2 regions of the Streptomyces sp. NPDC053048 genome follow, and region 1 is predicted to be linked to the other one. Evidence: riboswitches for the same ligand, from Rfam matches in the RefSeq annotation. Region 1 holds a riboswitch; the other holds the start of a gene.
What was found. A riboswitch is a leader RNA that binds a small molecule or an ion and turns the genes downstream of it on or off. The one in region 1 is predicted to bind thiamine pyrophosphate.
Positions count from the first base shown of each region.

Region 2: it holds a riboswitch for thiamine pyrophosphate, as region 1 does, so the genes downstream of both, thiC (phosphomethylpyrimidine synthase ThiC) here and thiO (glycine oxidase ThiO) in region 1, are expected to answer to the same signal.

Region 1 covers NZ_JBITZS010000001.1:793,485-800,685, reverse strand. The annotation lists gene metF (methylenetetrahydrofolate reductase [NAD(P)H]) at 1-842, opposite strand, end outside; gene thiE (thiamine phosphate synthase) at 987-1,640, opposite strand; gene ACIG36_RS03910 (Rv2175c family DNA-binding protein) at 1,754-2,119, opposite strand; gene ACIG36_RS03905 (NAD(P)/FAD-dependent oxidoreductase) at 2,210-3,436, opposite strand; TPP riboswitch at 3,589-3,701, shown strand; gene thiO (glycine oxidase ThiO) at 3,699-4,895, shown strand; gene thiS (sulfur carrier protein ThiS) at 4,892-5,116, shown strand; gene ACIG36_RS03890 (thiazole synthase) at 5,125-5,919, shown strand; gene pknB (Stk1 family PASTA domain-containing Ser/Thr kinase) at 6,033-7,201, shown strand, end outside.
Region 2 covers NZ_JBITZS010000007.1:416,704-423,904, reverse strand. The annotation lists gene ACIG36_RS21280 (SsgA family sporulation/cell division regulator) at 330-776, shown strand; gene ACIG36_RS21275 (YibE/F family protein) at 980-2,281, opposite strand; TPP riboswitch at 2,343-2,480, shown strand; gene thiC (phosphomethylpyrimidine synthase ThiC) at 2,476-4,248, shown strand; gene ACIG36_RS21265 (hypothetical protein) at 4,384-5,259, opposite strand; gene ACIG36_RS21260 (metallophosphoesterase family protein) at 5,447-6,568, opposite strand; gene ACIG36_RS21255 (LacI family DNA-binding transcriptional regulator) at 6,898-7,201, opposite strand, start outside.

The DNA.
Region 1 (7,201 bases):
AACCCGGGAATCTCCTCGGCCATCAACCGGGCACACAGATCCGTCGCGTACTCGATCCCGATCGAGCGTACAGCGGCCGTGTCATCCTTCACCGCGAGGATCCTCTCCGCCAGGTCCGGGGGGAACGCCGCGTTACTGAGCTGTGCGAATCGTTCAATTTGTCGCACGTTGGTGACCGGCATGATTTCCGGAATGATCGGAGTGTCACAACCCGCGGCCGCGACCCGGTCGCGCAGCCGGAGATAGTCCTCGGGATAGAAGAACATCTGGGTGATCGCGAAGTCCGCGCCCGCCCGGCACTTGTCGACGAAGTGCCCGATGTCGGTCTCCCAGTCGGTGGAGCGCGGGTGCATCTCGGGGAAGGCCGCGACGCCCACGCAGAAGTCGCCCGACTCCTTGATGAGCCGCACCAGGTCCGCCGCGTAGCGCACCCCGTCGGGGTGGCGCACCCACTCGCCCATCGGGTCGCCGGGCGGATCGCCGCGCAGGGCGAGCATGTTGCGGATGCCGACGTCCGCGTACTGGCCGATGACGTTGCGCAGCTCGGCCACGGAGTGGTTGACCGCCGTCAAGTGGGCGACCGGGGTCAGGGTGGTGTCCGTCGCGATGCGTTCGGTCGCCCGGACGGTGCCCTCGCGGGAGGAGCCGCCGGCGCCGTAGGTGACGGAGACGAAGGTGGGTCCGACGGCTTCGATGCGCCGGATGGCGTTCCACAGCGTCCGCTCGCCCTTCTCCGTCCTCGGGGCGGCGAACTCGAAGGAGTACGAACGCTCGCCGGAGGCGAGCAGTTCACGCACGGTGCGGGCGTGGTCTGTCCTGGTGGAGGCAGTGCCAAGGGCCATACCGGCAAGTTAACCAGCGGCTTCGCGGACCCCCCAACCGGAACGGCGAAATGTCCTGTTCGCCGGGCAACTGTCCACCCACCGTCCCACTCCTTGGACAGGCGGCGGCTCCGGACGGGCGCCGGAGCGCGGCGGAACGGGGCCCTAGAGCGCGACGGAGCGGATCCGCTCGGCCAGGCGCGCGGTGGCCTTGCCGGGGTCGTCGGCCTCGGTGATGGCGCGCACCACGACGATCCGCCGGGCGCCCGCGGCGAGCACCTCGTCCAGATTGCCCTCGTCGATCCCGCCGATGGCGAACCAGGGCCGGACGGGCTCCAGCGACGCGGCGTAGCGCACCAGGGACAGCCCCGGGGCGTGCCGGCCCGGCTTGGTGGGGGTCGGCCAGCAGGGGCCGGTGCAGAAGTAGTCCACGCCGGGCTCGGCGACGGCGGCGTCGACCTCCGCCTCCGCGTGCGTGGAGCGGCCGATCAGCACGTCCTCGCCGAGGATCGCGCGGGCGGCGGGCACCGGCAGGTCGCCCTGGCCCAGGTGCAGCACGTCGGAGCCGGCGGCGTGCGCGACGTCGGCGCGGTCGTTGACCGCCAGCAGCCGGCCGTGCCGGCGGGCGGCCTCGGCGAAGACGGCCAGGTGCTCCAGCTCCTCCCCCGCCTCCATGCCCTTGTCGCGCAGCTGGACGATGTCCACTCCGGACGAGAGCACCGCGTCCAGGAACTCCGGCAGGTCGCCCTGGCGCTTGCGGGCGTCGGTGCACAGGTACAGCCGGGCGTCGGCGAGCCGCTCGCGCGCGGTGACGGACATCGGGTGTTCTCCCCCGGGTCGGCGGTGCACGGGCCGGGGCGAAGCTGCCCCGGCCCGTGCACCGGACGGTGTTCTGCGTTGCTTCCCGGGGCATCAGCGCCCCGGCGGCCTCATCAGACGGCCAGCGCCTGGGCCCGGCGCTTCACCTCCGTGCCGCGATTCTCGCGCAGCGCCTGCGCGGGGGTACCGGGCAGGGTCGGGTCCGGGGTGAAGAGCCACTCCAGCATCTCCTCGTCGCTGAAGCCGTCGTCCCTCAGCAGCGTCAAGGTCCCGGCGAGGCCCTTGACGACCTTTCCCTCGCCGATGAAGTCGGCGGGCACCATGAGCACTCGGTTCTCGCCACGGCGCACGGCGATCAGCTGGCCCTCCTTGACCAGCTGCCGGACGCGCGTCACCTCGACATCGAGCTTTTCGGCGATGTCGGGCAGGTTGAGCCAGGCGGGGACGAGAGCATCGGTCTTTGCGTCAATCTCGGTCACGGGACAAGCCTGCCATCCGGGACTGACAGTCGGTAGCCGGGTTGACCCGAGCCGGTCCGGGAACCGCCCCCGAGGTCACCCCACCGGCCCTCAGAGGGCGGCGGCCTTCAGCGGGACGGAGGCGTCGGCGGCCTTCGAGCGGTCCAGCGCGGCGCCCTTCTCGATGAGCTTGCGGCCCTGCGCCAGATCCCGCGGCCGGCCGACGGCCAGCAGGGCCACCAGGACACCCGAGCGCAGCCAGCACACCGTCCACGCGGCCCCGGTGGGGTCACCGCGCCAGACCAGCTCGTCGGCGCCCGAGTGGTGCCCGGCGTACTGCACGAAGCGCCCGAACTGCTCGGACCAGAAGTAGGGCACCGGGTCGTAGACCGGCCCCTCGGCGGGCCCGTGGACGATGTTCGCGGCGACGGTCCGCGGGCCCTGCAGGGCGTTGTCCCAGTGGTGGACCAGCAGCCGCTCGCCGTAGCGGGCGGACGGGAAGGAGGCGCAGTCGCCGACGGCGTAGACGTCCGGCAGGGAGGTGCGCAGCCGGTCGTCGGTGACGACGGAACGATCCGCCGCGAGCTCGATGCCGGAGCCGGCCAGCCAGCCCGTGGCGGGCCGGGCGCCGATGCCGACGACCACCGCGTCCGCGGCCAGGCGGGTGCCGTCGTCGAGCACGACCGCGCCCTCCTCCACGGACGCCACCCGGGCGCCGGTCACCAGCCGGGCGCCGCTGTGGGCGTACCAGTCGACCATGTGGGCGGCGACCTCGGCCGGCATGGCGCCGGCCAGCGGCCGGTCCGCGGCCTCGACCACGGTCACCCGGCAGCCGGCCTCGCGCGCGGCGGTCGCGAACTCGGCGCCGATCCAGCCGGCCCCGACCGCGACGACGTCGTGCCGGCCGGCGAGGACCGGCCGCAGCCCCTCCACGTCGTCCAGGGTGCGCAGGACGTGGACGCCGCGCACGTGCTCGCTGCCGGGCAGCGCGATCGGGTCGGCGCCGGTGGCGACGACCAGCACGTCGTAGGGCACGGGCCCCCGCGTGGTCTCCAGCACGTGCTCGTCCGCCCGCAGGCCGGTGGCCTCCCGGCCGAGCTCGAGGTCGATGCCCAGCGAGCCGAAGTCCACCTCGAAGGCGGATCCCTCGGCCTTGCCGAGGAGGACGGACTTGGACAGCGGGGGACGGTCGTAGGGCGGATGGGGCTCGGCGCCCAGCAGGGAGATCGCGCCGTCCCAGCCCTGCTCGCGCAGGGCGACGGCGGTCTGCACCCCGGCCATGCCCGCGCCGACGATGACGACGCGCCGGTCACTGGAGGTGTTCGTCTGCTCGCTCACACGATCAACTGTAGGACGGCGGCGCACCCGGTCCGGAGCAACGGGTGACGAGACCTCTGACACAGCGTCACGATGTTTGAGGGCCGGAAGCCCGCCGACGGCGCGTGGCCCGCCCTTCCGGGCCCCGCGCGGCGCGTACTAGGGTGGCCGCTGCAAGCACTCGCGGGAGCCCGGACGCACCGGGCTGAGAGGGAGGCTGGACGGCCTCCGACCGTACGAACCTGATCCGGGTCATGCCGGCGAAGGGAGGGGCTGGAAGCCCATGCACGCGCGGCACACCCATGACGTCCTGGTCATCGGCGGCGGCGTCATCGGCCTGGTCACGGCCTGGCGCGCCGCCCAGCGCGGCCTGCGCACGGCCGTCGCCGACCCCGCGCCCGGCGGCGGCGCGGCGCAGGTGGCGGCCGGGATGCTGGCCGCCGTCACCGAACTGCACTACGGCGAGCAGACGCTGCTCGCCCTCAACCTCGCCTCCGCGCGCCGCTATCCGGCGTTCACGGCCGAGCTGGAGGAGGCCAGCGGCCAGGAGACCGGCTACCGCGCCTGCGGCACCCTGGCCGTCGCCTTCGACGCCGACGACCGGGCGCACCTGCGCGAGCTGCACGAGCTGCAGCTGCGCTGCGGCCTTCAGGCGCGCTGGCTGTCCGGGCGCGAGTGCCGCCGGCTGGAGCCGATGCTGGCGCCGGGCGTACGCGGCGGGCTCCACGCGCTCGGCGACCACCAGACCGATCCCCGGCGCCTGTGCCGCGCCCTGCTGACGGCCTGTGAGCGGGCCGGGGTGGTCTTCCACCGCCGGTCGGTGGTGCGCGCCCTGCTCTGCGGCGACCGCGCCACGGGCGCCGAACTGGACGACGGCACCCGCGTCGCCGCCGGGCAGACGGTGCTGGCGGCGGGCAGCCTCAGCGGCGGCCTCGCGGGCCTGCCCGAGGACGTCCTGCCGCCGGTCCGCCCGGTCAAGGGCCAGATCCTGCGGCTGCGCGTGCCGGAGGCCTACCGGCCCTTCCTCTCCCGGACCGTACGGGCCGTGGTGCGCGGCGGGCCGGTGTACCTGGTGCCGCGCGAGAACGGCGAGCTGGTCGTCGGCGCCACCAGCGAAGAGCTCGGCTGGGACACCACCGTCACCGCGGGCGGCGTCTACGAGCTGCTGCGCGACGCCCACGAGCTCGTCCCCGGCATCACCGAACTGCCGCTGGTGGAGACCCGCGCCGGGCTGCGGCCCGGCTCGCCCGACAACGCCCCGCTGCTGGGCCCCACCGCCCTGCCGGGGCTGCTGACGGCCACCGGCCACCACCGCAACGGCGTGCTGCTCACCCCCGTCACCGGGGACGTGATGGCCGAGGTGCTGACCACCGGGCAGCTGCCGGAAGAGGCCCGTCCGTTCTCTCCCCGACGCTTCACCCCCTCCCCCACGGCCCCAGCGGCGTGGGAGGTTTCCCCATCCCAGGAGCAGCCCGCATGACCGGCAGCGATGTCATCATCCACACCATCAGCGTCAACGGCGAGCATCGCGACGTCCCCGCCGGGACGACCCTCGACGGGCTCGTGGCGACGCTCACCACAGCGCGCGGCGGCGTCGCGGCGGCCGTGAACGAGGCCGTCGTGCCGCGCGGCCAGTGGCCGTTCGTCCCGCTCGGCCACGGCGACCGGGTCGAGGTCCTCACCGCGGTCCAGGGGGGCTGATCGTTCCGATGGCAGACGATCTGCTCACCATCGCCGACACCCCCTTCACCTCCCGGCTGATCATGGGCACGGGCGGGGCGCCCAGCCTCGAGGTGCTCGAGCGGGCCCTGATCGCCTCCGGCACCGAGCTGACCACGGTCGCCATGCGCCGCCTGGACGCCACCGTGCGGGGCTCGGTGCTGTCCGTCCTGGAGAGGCACGGCATCCGGGTGCTGCCGAACACGGCGGGCTGCTTCACCGCGGGCGAGGCGGTGCTCACCGCCCGGCTGGCCCGCGAGGCGCTGGGCACCGACTGGGTCAAGCTCGAGGTGATCGCCGACGAGCGCACCCTGCTGCCGGACCCGATCGAGCTGCTGGACGCCGCCGAGATCCTGGTCGACGACGGCTTCACGGTGCTGCCGTACACCAACGACGACCCGGTGCTGGCCCGCAAGCTCGAGGACGTCGGCTGTGCGGCGATCATGCCGCTGGGCGCGCCCATCGGCTCAGGGCTCGGCATCCGCAACCCGCACAACTTCCAGCTGATCACCGAGCGCGCGGGCGTCCCGGTGATCCTGGACGCGGGCGCGGGCACCGCCTCGGACGCGGCACTGGCCATGGAGCTGGGGTGCGCGGCGGTGATGCTCGCCTCGGCGGTGACGCGGGCGCAGGAGCCGGTGCTGATGGCGGAGGCCATGCGGCACGCGGTGGAGGCCGGACGGCTGGCCCACCGGGCCGGGCGGATCCCGCGCCGCCACTTCGCCGAGGCTTCCTCCCCCGCGGAGGGCATGGCGCACCTCGACCCGGAGCGCCCGGCCTTCTGAACAGGCTCCGGCCTTCTTCAGCGGGCACTGTCCTGTCACCGTTCGGCTATAGAAAGAGTGAGCGAGGCGCACGCCGTCCGGGCCGCCCGCCACGGCTCGTAGACTCGTGTGCCGTGGATACGACCCTGCCGGACCCCCTCGTCGATCACCTGCTCGACGGCCGCTACCGCGTCGAGGCGCGGGTGGCCGTGGGCGGCATGGCCACGGTCTACCGTGCCCTGGACACCCGCCTCGACCGGGTGCTCGCGCTCAAGGTGATGCACCCTTCGCTCGCCGCCGACCGGGCCTTCGTGGAGCGCTTCATCCGTGAGGCCAAGTCCGTGGCCCGGCTGGACCACGCCAATGTGGTGAGCGTCTTCGACCAGGGGACCGACGGCCACTACGTCTACCTCGCGATGGAGTACGTGGCGGGCTGCACCCTGCGCGACGTGCTGCGCGAGCGCGGGGCCCTGCGGCCGCGGGCCGCGCTCGACGTCGCCGAGCCGGTGCTGGCCGCGCTGGGTGCCGCGCACGTCGCGGGTCTGGTGCACCGCGACATGAAGCCGGAGAACGTGCTGATCGGCGACGACGGCAGGGTCAAGGTCGCCGACTTCGGGCTGGTGCGGGCCGTGGACACCCACACCACCAGCAGCACGGGTTCGGTGCTGGGCACGGTCGCCTACCTCGCCCCCGAGCAGATCGAGCAGAGCGATCAGGGCGCGGTCGACACCCGCGCGGACGTCTACGCGTGCGGCGTCGTGCTCTACGAGATGCTCACCGGCGCCAAGCCGCACACCGGCGGGACGGCGGCGCAGATCCTCTACCAGCACCTGCACGAGGACGTCCCGCCGCCCTCGGCGGCGGTGCCGGGCCTCGCCCCGCAGCTGGACGCGCTGGTGGCCGCCGCCACCGCCCGTGACCCGCGGCTGCGCCCGTCCGACGCGGTGGAGCTGCTGGCGATGGTCCGCGAGGCCCGCGCCGCGCTGACCGACGAGCAGCTGGACGCGGCGCCGCCGGCGGCGGCCCCGGCGCCGGAGCAGGCCGGCCCGGAGGACGCCACGAGCGTGATCCCGCGCGTGCCCGCGGCGGCGGACGACGCCACGAGCGTGCTGCCGCGCGTGCTGCCGGCCCAGGCGGCCGACGTCCACCACACAACGCGCCTGGAGACGCCGCCCGCGCCCTCGGCCCTGCCCTCCCAGGCCCCGCCGCCCCCGCGGGGGCTCGCGCGGCGGCTGCCGCACCGCTGGATCCTCGTCGCTGCCGCCGCCCTGCTGGCCGTGCTCGCCGGCACCGGCGTCTGGTA
Region 2 (7,201 bases), on a different contig from region 1:
AGCGGAAGGCGGGGAGTTATCTCTCCCGTCAACATCTCTCCGTCAACGTGAACGCCCGACCCGTGGACCCAAACGGTAATCCGTGTGCCCTCGGGCCACTTTGGCCAGTTCTCGGCCGTTCCGTGCCAGCAAATCCCCCGTTACGACTCCGCCCAGTAGTCGAGTCGCTACGCTCCAGAGTCGGAGAGCTCGTATGCTCACCCTCGGTCTCCATGAGTAACTGGAAAATCACTCCTTGTGATCCACTGGGCGTTCTTGTCAGACTATGGCGTCATTGGGGCCATCAGGCTTCAATCCCTGCCAAACCGACGAAGACGGGGCATTGGGCGATGCGCGACACAGTTCAGGCAGAAGTGGTCATGACGTTCCTCGTCTCCGAGGAGCTGTCCTTCCGGATCCCGGTGGAGCTGGGCTACGACAGCAGCGACCCGTACGCGGTGAAGTTCACCTTCCACCTCCCCGGCGATGCCCCGGTCACCTGGGCCTTCGCCCGGGAGCTGCTGCTCGACGGGCTGAGCCAGCCCTCCGGCGAGGGCGATGTGCACATCGCCCCCGCCTCCTCCCAGCACCTGTCGGACGTCTTCATCCGGCTGCAAGTGGGCGGGGAGGGCGCGCTGTTCCGGGCGGGCGCGGCGCCACTGGTGGCCTTCCTCGACCGCACCGACCGCGTGGCCCCGCTCGGGGAGGAGCGCACGGTCGCCGACTTCGACTACGAGCTCGCTGCGGCGCTCGACAGCATCCTCGCCGGCAACCCGGAGGGTCAGAACGCCGGTTAACGGGCCGCCCGGCCCGGAACCCCGCCGTCCTGCCCGATCCACTCGACCGGCACCCGCCCGGCGCGCGGTGCCGCACCCCGGGGCGCGGACGCCGGTGGCCGGAGGGATCTCCGGACCATCGCCGCCGCTGCCGCTCCCCACGCTGCCGTTCCCGGGCCGACCACCGGTGGCCCCCCACCGACCACCGGCAGCCTGCCGTCAGCTCACTTCGCGCGCCGACGCCTGCCGCCGCGCGACCGCCCCCGACCCTTGCCCGCAGTGTGCCGGTCGGCACTGACAACGAGCGCCGCCAGCACGGTCGTCACCGGTACCGAGGCCACCAGGCCGATGCTGCCCACCAACGTGCGGACGATCTCCTCGGCGACGATCTCGCTCGTCGCCACCGTGCCCACCCCGCTGTCCGCGATCGAGAACAACAGCAGCAGCGGCAGGGAGGCGCCCGCGTACGCCAGTACCAGCGTATTGACCACGGAGGCGATGTGGTCCCGCCCGATGCGCATGGCCGAGCCGTACAGTTTGCGCCAATTCGCGGTGGGATCCGCCTCCTTCAGTTCCCACACCGCCGAGGTCTGGGTGACCGTGACGTCGTCCAGCACGCCCAGGGAGCCGATGATGATCCCGGCCAGCAGCAGACCACGGATCTCGATCTGCGGATACAGGCCGTGCACCAGGCCGGTCTGGTCGTCGGTATTGCCCGTCAGATGGGCCCAGTCGATGAAGAACGACCCCAGCAGGCCGATGACCAGCAGGGACGTCAGGGTGCCGAGCACCGCCACGGACGTCCGGGCGTTGAGGCCATGACACATGTACAGCGCGATCAGCATGATCGCGCTGCCGCCGATCACCGCGACCAGCAGGGGCTCGGAGCCCTGCAGGATGGCCGGCAGGATGAACATCGTCAGGACGCCGAAGCTGATCACCAGCGCCACGAGCGCGAATATCCCGCGCAGCCGTCCCACGAGCACCACCGCGAGCGCGAAGATGCCGGCGAGCAGCGCCATGGGGAGTGTCCGGTTCACGTCGGTGACCGAATAGCGCAGGTTCTCCGGCGCCTTCGGCGCGTAGGCGAGCACGACCTCCTGGCCCACGTCGTAGCGGCGCGAGGCGTCCGGCTGCACGATCTCCGTGAACGTATGCCCCTTGTCCTTGCCCGAGGTCACTTCGAGGGTCGCCTTCTCGCACGTGCCCCTGGGGGGAGGAGGTGCCCCCTGTTGTTGCTGTTGCGACGGTGGCGGCGTCAGGCCGCCGCCCTTGGGGCAGTCCTGCTCCTCGAGCTTGACGACCCGTCCCGACTCGGTCTGCTGGTCGAGGCCCAGTCCGCTGTGCGGGTGCGGTGGGGCGCCACCCGGCCAGAGGACGATCAGGCCCGTCACGACCGCGGCAGCGAACGGGATGAGAACGGCCGCGATCACCTTGCGCAAATGCGACGAAACCGGGGTCGGTGGGCCATGGCTGTGCGAATGGCCGTGCGAGTGACCGTGGGGGGAGTGGTTGGTGCTTGTCACCCGGGCATCATCGCAAGCCCCACTGGTCCTTCCGCCGGGGAAGGCGCTAGCGTGGTGCCACCTTTGCAATCGCGGGAGCTCGGAGCACCGGGCTGAGAGGGCGCTGAACTCCGTACGGATCGACGTACGGACACCGCTGCGCCGACCGCCGAACCTGGTACCGGGTAATGCCGGCGTAGGGAGTTACTGGTCTCATGACCTCGCAGGATGCACGCATGTCTGCCGACGGATCCGCCGAGCGGATCGGCTGGCACAAGGACTATGTGACGGGTTCGCGGCCGGACCTGCGGGTTCCGGTGCGACGGGTGCACCTCACCAACGGACGGGACGTACGGCTGTACGACACCTCCGGCCCGTACACCGACGCGGCGATCGAGACGGACGTCCGGCGCGGCCTGGCGCCGCTCCGGGAGAACTGGATCATCGGCCGCGGCGACACGGAGGAGTACGCCGGGCGCCCCATGCGCCCGGAGGACGACGGCATCAAGCACACCTCGCCGCGCGGCGGGCTGAAGAACCTCGACGCGGTCTTCCCGGGCCGCCCGCGCCTGCCCCGCCGGGGCCGGGACGGCGCCGCGGTGACCCAGCTCGCGTACGCGCGCCGCGGTGAGATCACCGCGGAGATGGAGTACGTGGCCCTCCGGGAGAACGTCTCTCCCGAGACCGTCCGCGAGGAGATCGCGGCCGGCCGCGCCGTGCTGCCGGCGAACGTCAACCACCCGGAGATCGAGCCGATGATCATCGGCAAGAAGTTCCTGGTCAAGGTGAACGCCAACATCGGCAACTCCGCCGTCACCTCCTCCATCGAGGAGGAGGTGGAGAAGATGACCTGGGCGACCCGCTGGGGCGCCGACACGGTCATGGACCTCTCCACCGGCCGCAACATCCACACCACGCGCGAGTGGGTGCTGCGCAACTCCCCCGTGCCGATCGGCACCGTGCCCCTCTACCAGGCCCTCGAGAAGGTCGACGGCAAGGCCGAGGAGCTCACCTGGGAGATCTACAAGGACACGGTCGTCGAGCAGGCCGAGCAGGGCGTCGACTACATGACGGTGCACGCGGGCGTGCTCCTGCCGTACGTACCGCTGACCGCGCGCCGCAAGACCGGCATCGTCTCCCGCGGCGGGTCGATCATGGCCGCGTGGTGCCTGGCGCACCACAAGGAGAACTTCCTCTACACCAACTTCGAGGAGCTCTGCGAGATCCTCGCCGCCTACGACGTGACGTACTCGCTCGGCGACGGGCTGCGCCCCGGCTCGATCGCGGACGCCAACGACGAGGCGCAGTTCGCCGAGCTGCGCACGCTGGGCGAGCTCAACCGGATCGCCAAGCGGCACAACGTGCAGACGATGATCGAGGGCCCGGGGCACGTCCCGATGCACAAGATCAAGGAGAACGTGGACCTCCAGCAGGAGATCTGCGAGGAGGCGCCGTTCTACACGCTCGGACCCCTGACGACGGACGTCGCGCCGGCGTACGACCACATCACCTCCGGCATCGGCGCGGCGATGATCGCCTGGTGGGGCACGGCGATGCTCTGCTACGTCACGCCCAAGGAGCACCTGGGCCTGCCGGACCGCGACGACGTGAAGACCGGCGTCATCACCTACAAGATCGCGGCCCATGCGGCGGATCTCGCCAAGGGGCACCCGGGGGCGCAGGAGTGGGACGACGCGCTGTCCGACGCGCGGTTCGAGTTCCGCTGGGAGGACCAGTTCAACCTGGCGCTCGACCCGGACACCGCGCGCGCCTTCCACGACGAGACGCTGCCGGCGGAGCCGGCGAAGACGGCGCACTTCTGCTCGATGTGCGGCCCGAAGTTCTGTTCGATGAAGATCTCGCAGGACATCCGTCGTGAGCACGGCGGTGACCTGGCGGTGGACGCGGACGCGGCGGCCGGGATGGCCCAGAAGTCCAAGGAGTTCGCGGCCGCGGGCAACCGCGTCTACCTGCCGATCGCGGAGTAGCCGGCCGGGCCGGGGCCCGGACCCGGTTGGGCCAGGGCCCGGAGCCGTGGAGAGGGGGACGGCTCCGGGCCCCGCGACGTCCTGGCCCGGCGACGTCCGGGTGGTCTTGGCGCCCGTTCGCCCTGGTCGCTCGCCCTAGTCGCCCGCCCTGCGGTCCGGTCCGGCGGTGTCGGGGCCGGTGAGGTCCGGGCCGGGCCAGGCGCTGCGGCTGGGGGCGGACGGCTTGGTGTCGGGGCTGGAGAAGCCGGGGCGGGAGTACCCGAGGTGCGGTGTGCGGCTGGGGCCCGTGTGGTTCCTGGGGGAGCGGGGGCGGCGGGGCGCGGGGGGCGTCTTGGCCAGGACCTCGCGGAGGAAGGGCAGGATGCCGCGCGCCAGCAGCGCCCGTCGCCAGGCCTCGTGGGCCCGCTCGGCCTCCTCGGTGAGCTCGTCGCGCGGCGGGGCCTCCTCCGCCCGCTGACCGTTGCGCAGCGCCGTGCGCAGCATTCCCGACATCGCGACGAGCACCCCGGCGACGGTGAAGGCGCCGAACCACCAGCCGACCGTGATCATCGGGCGGGCGACGGACTCGCCCGCCCCGACCGTCCGCATGACGTAGCCGATCAGCAGGAAGAGGAACGCGGCGATCCCGGCCAGGACGGGGGCGAGGACGGCGATGACGGCGCCGGCCCCCGCGCCCTCGTCCTCGGGGACGTCGGCGGGCGCGGTGACGGGGGAGGGCGGGCCGGTCTCGTCCGGGCGGGCGGCCACGGAACCCGCAGGCTGCGGCCGGGCGGCGGCCGAGCGGGCGCGCAGTGCCTCGCGCGCCCCGAGGAATTCCTGGTATTCCGCCATCGCGCAGGCGGAGATGGCGGACATGGCGCTGATCGCCATGGCGCGCAGCTGTTCGGTCTGCAGCCGATGTCCTGGCGGCACGGCGAGTTCCGGGTCATGTTTCGCGGTACGCAGCGCCTGGTCGAGAATCCGCTCGAATTCCGGGCGGTCCTCGGCCAGCAGGTGCGGAACGCTGTTCATGTGCATCCCCCGATGCTCCGTAGGGCCTTGATGCCGGCTTGTACCGGGCAGTGGGCGGAAACGGAGGAGAGCCTGCTACGGATAAGCCGATGGTAGAGCCGCACCGGCGCGGGGTGACAGCCGGTTTCCCGAATTACCCCGCTGTGGTGGAACTCAGCACCTGCCCGTGCATCGGGCGGCTGAACCCTCAGCCTGCCAGCGGAAGTTGCACCACCAGCAGTTTTCCGGCCATTGTGACGCCGCCGTCCATGGCCAGCGCGAGCCCGTCGGCGTACAGGTGCGGTCCCTCGACCAGCGGAGTGCCGTCCTCGCCGTCCGCGTCCTCGGTACCGACCTCGCCCAGGAGGTAGGGGATGGGGCTGTGGCCGTGCACGATGCGGCTGCCGCCGTAGGTCTGCAGCAGCTCCCGCACGGCCATCGGGCCGGCGTCCTCGTCGCGGAAGGCGAACCGCTTGGTGAACTTGCGGAACAGGTCCCAGACCTCGTCGGGGTCGTTGCGCTGCAGGGCCTCGGTGATCGCGTCGTTGACGTCCTCGATGGAGTCGCCGAACTCCAGGTAGGCGGTGGTGTCGGAGTGCACCAGCAGGTGCCCGTCCTCCTCGGCGATCGCGTCCAGGCGCGACATCCACTGCAGGTGGTGGTCCTCCAGGCGCTCCATGTCGGTGCGCTGGCCGCCGTTGAGCAGCCAGGCGGCCTGGAAGGAGGCGGTGCCGGCGCCGGAGTTCACGGGCGTGTCGGCGAACCGCTTGGCGCCGATCAGCAGCAGCTCGTGGTTGCCCATGAGGGCCTTGCAGTAGCCGCCGGCGGCGGCGGCCTCGGCGGACAGCCGCATGACGAGGTCGATGACGCCCACCCCGTCCGGCCCGCGGTCGGTGAAGTCGCCGAGGAACCAGAGCCGGGCGTTGCCCGCGGCCCAGTGGCCGTGCGCGTCGATGAGGCCCTGGGCGGCCAGCGCCTCGTACAGCTCGTCGAGGTAGCCGTGCACGTCGCCGACCACGTACAGCGGCCCGCGGCCGGCGGGCACCGGCGGGTGCTGCGGCTGGTGCTGGGGCTGCGGAGGGGCGATCGGGGTCAGCTCGACGGTGGGGACGTCCTGGGGGGCGCCCGCGCCGATGACCGGCAGATCGCGTGCGGTGGGGGTGTACCCCTGGGGGTACTCCGGATACTCCGGAGCGGCCTGGACGGGCGCCGCGTGCCCGTATCCGGGCATGGGCGGGTGGGCGGCGTACCCGGGGAAGGGCTGCATCGCCGCCGTGGTCCGTGCCGCAGGTCCCTGCCCGGCCCCCTGAGTCATCGACCCCTCCACCATCGCGCCGCCGTGCACCTTGTGGACCTTGCCTGGTCGATGGCGGTCCGTGGTGTCGTGCGCCCATCATAGGAATGACCGTCGCGGCTTGTGACGCACCAGGGGCCGTGAATCGGGGCGCGGGACCGGGATCGCCGGTCATTTCTCCCTAAATGAGCCGTTTGATGAGCCGTTCGCGCCGGTCAGCCGGGTGCCGGGGCGGCTCCCCCGGGTCCGGGGCCTGCTTCCCCGTGCGCCGGACGTGGGTCACTTCCGGTTGACGCGGGTCGGGGCGCGGGCGGTTCCGCCGGGGTGTGCGGAGGGTGCCGGGGCGCCTCGGAGGGGTCGCTCGTTCAGGTGGTGGCGGGTCCGCGCGGCGCGCTGACGGTGGTGCGCGGCGGGCGGCGTTCGGAGGAGGTCCGCACGATCAGTTCGGTGGGTATGACCTGTTCCACGGGTCGGCCGGTGTCCAGGCCCTCGATGGCGTCGATGAGCAGCTGGACGACCGCGGTGCCGATCCGCCGGGGCTTGAGCGAGAGCGTGGTGATCGGCGGCTCGGTGGTGGCGTACACGGTGGACTCGCTGCAGCAGACGAGCAGCAGGTCGTCCGGGACGCGCAGGCCGTAGCGGCGGGCGGCGGCGAGCAGGTCGGTGCCG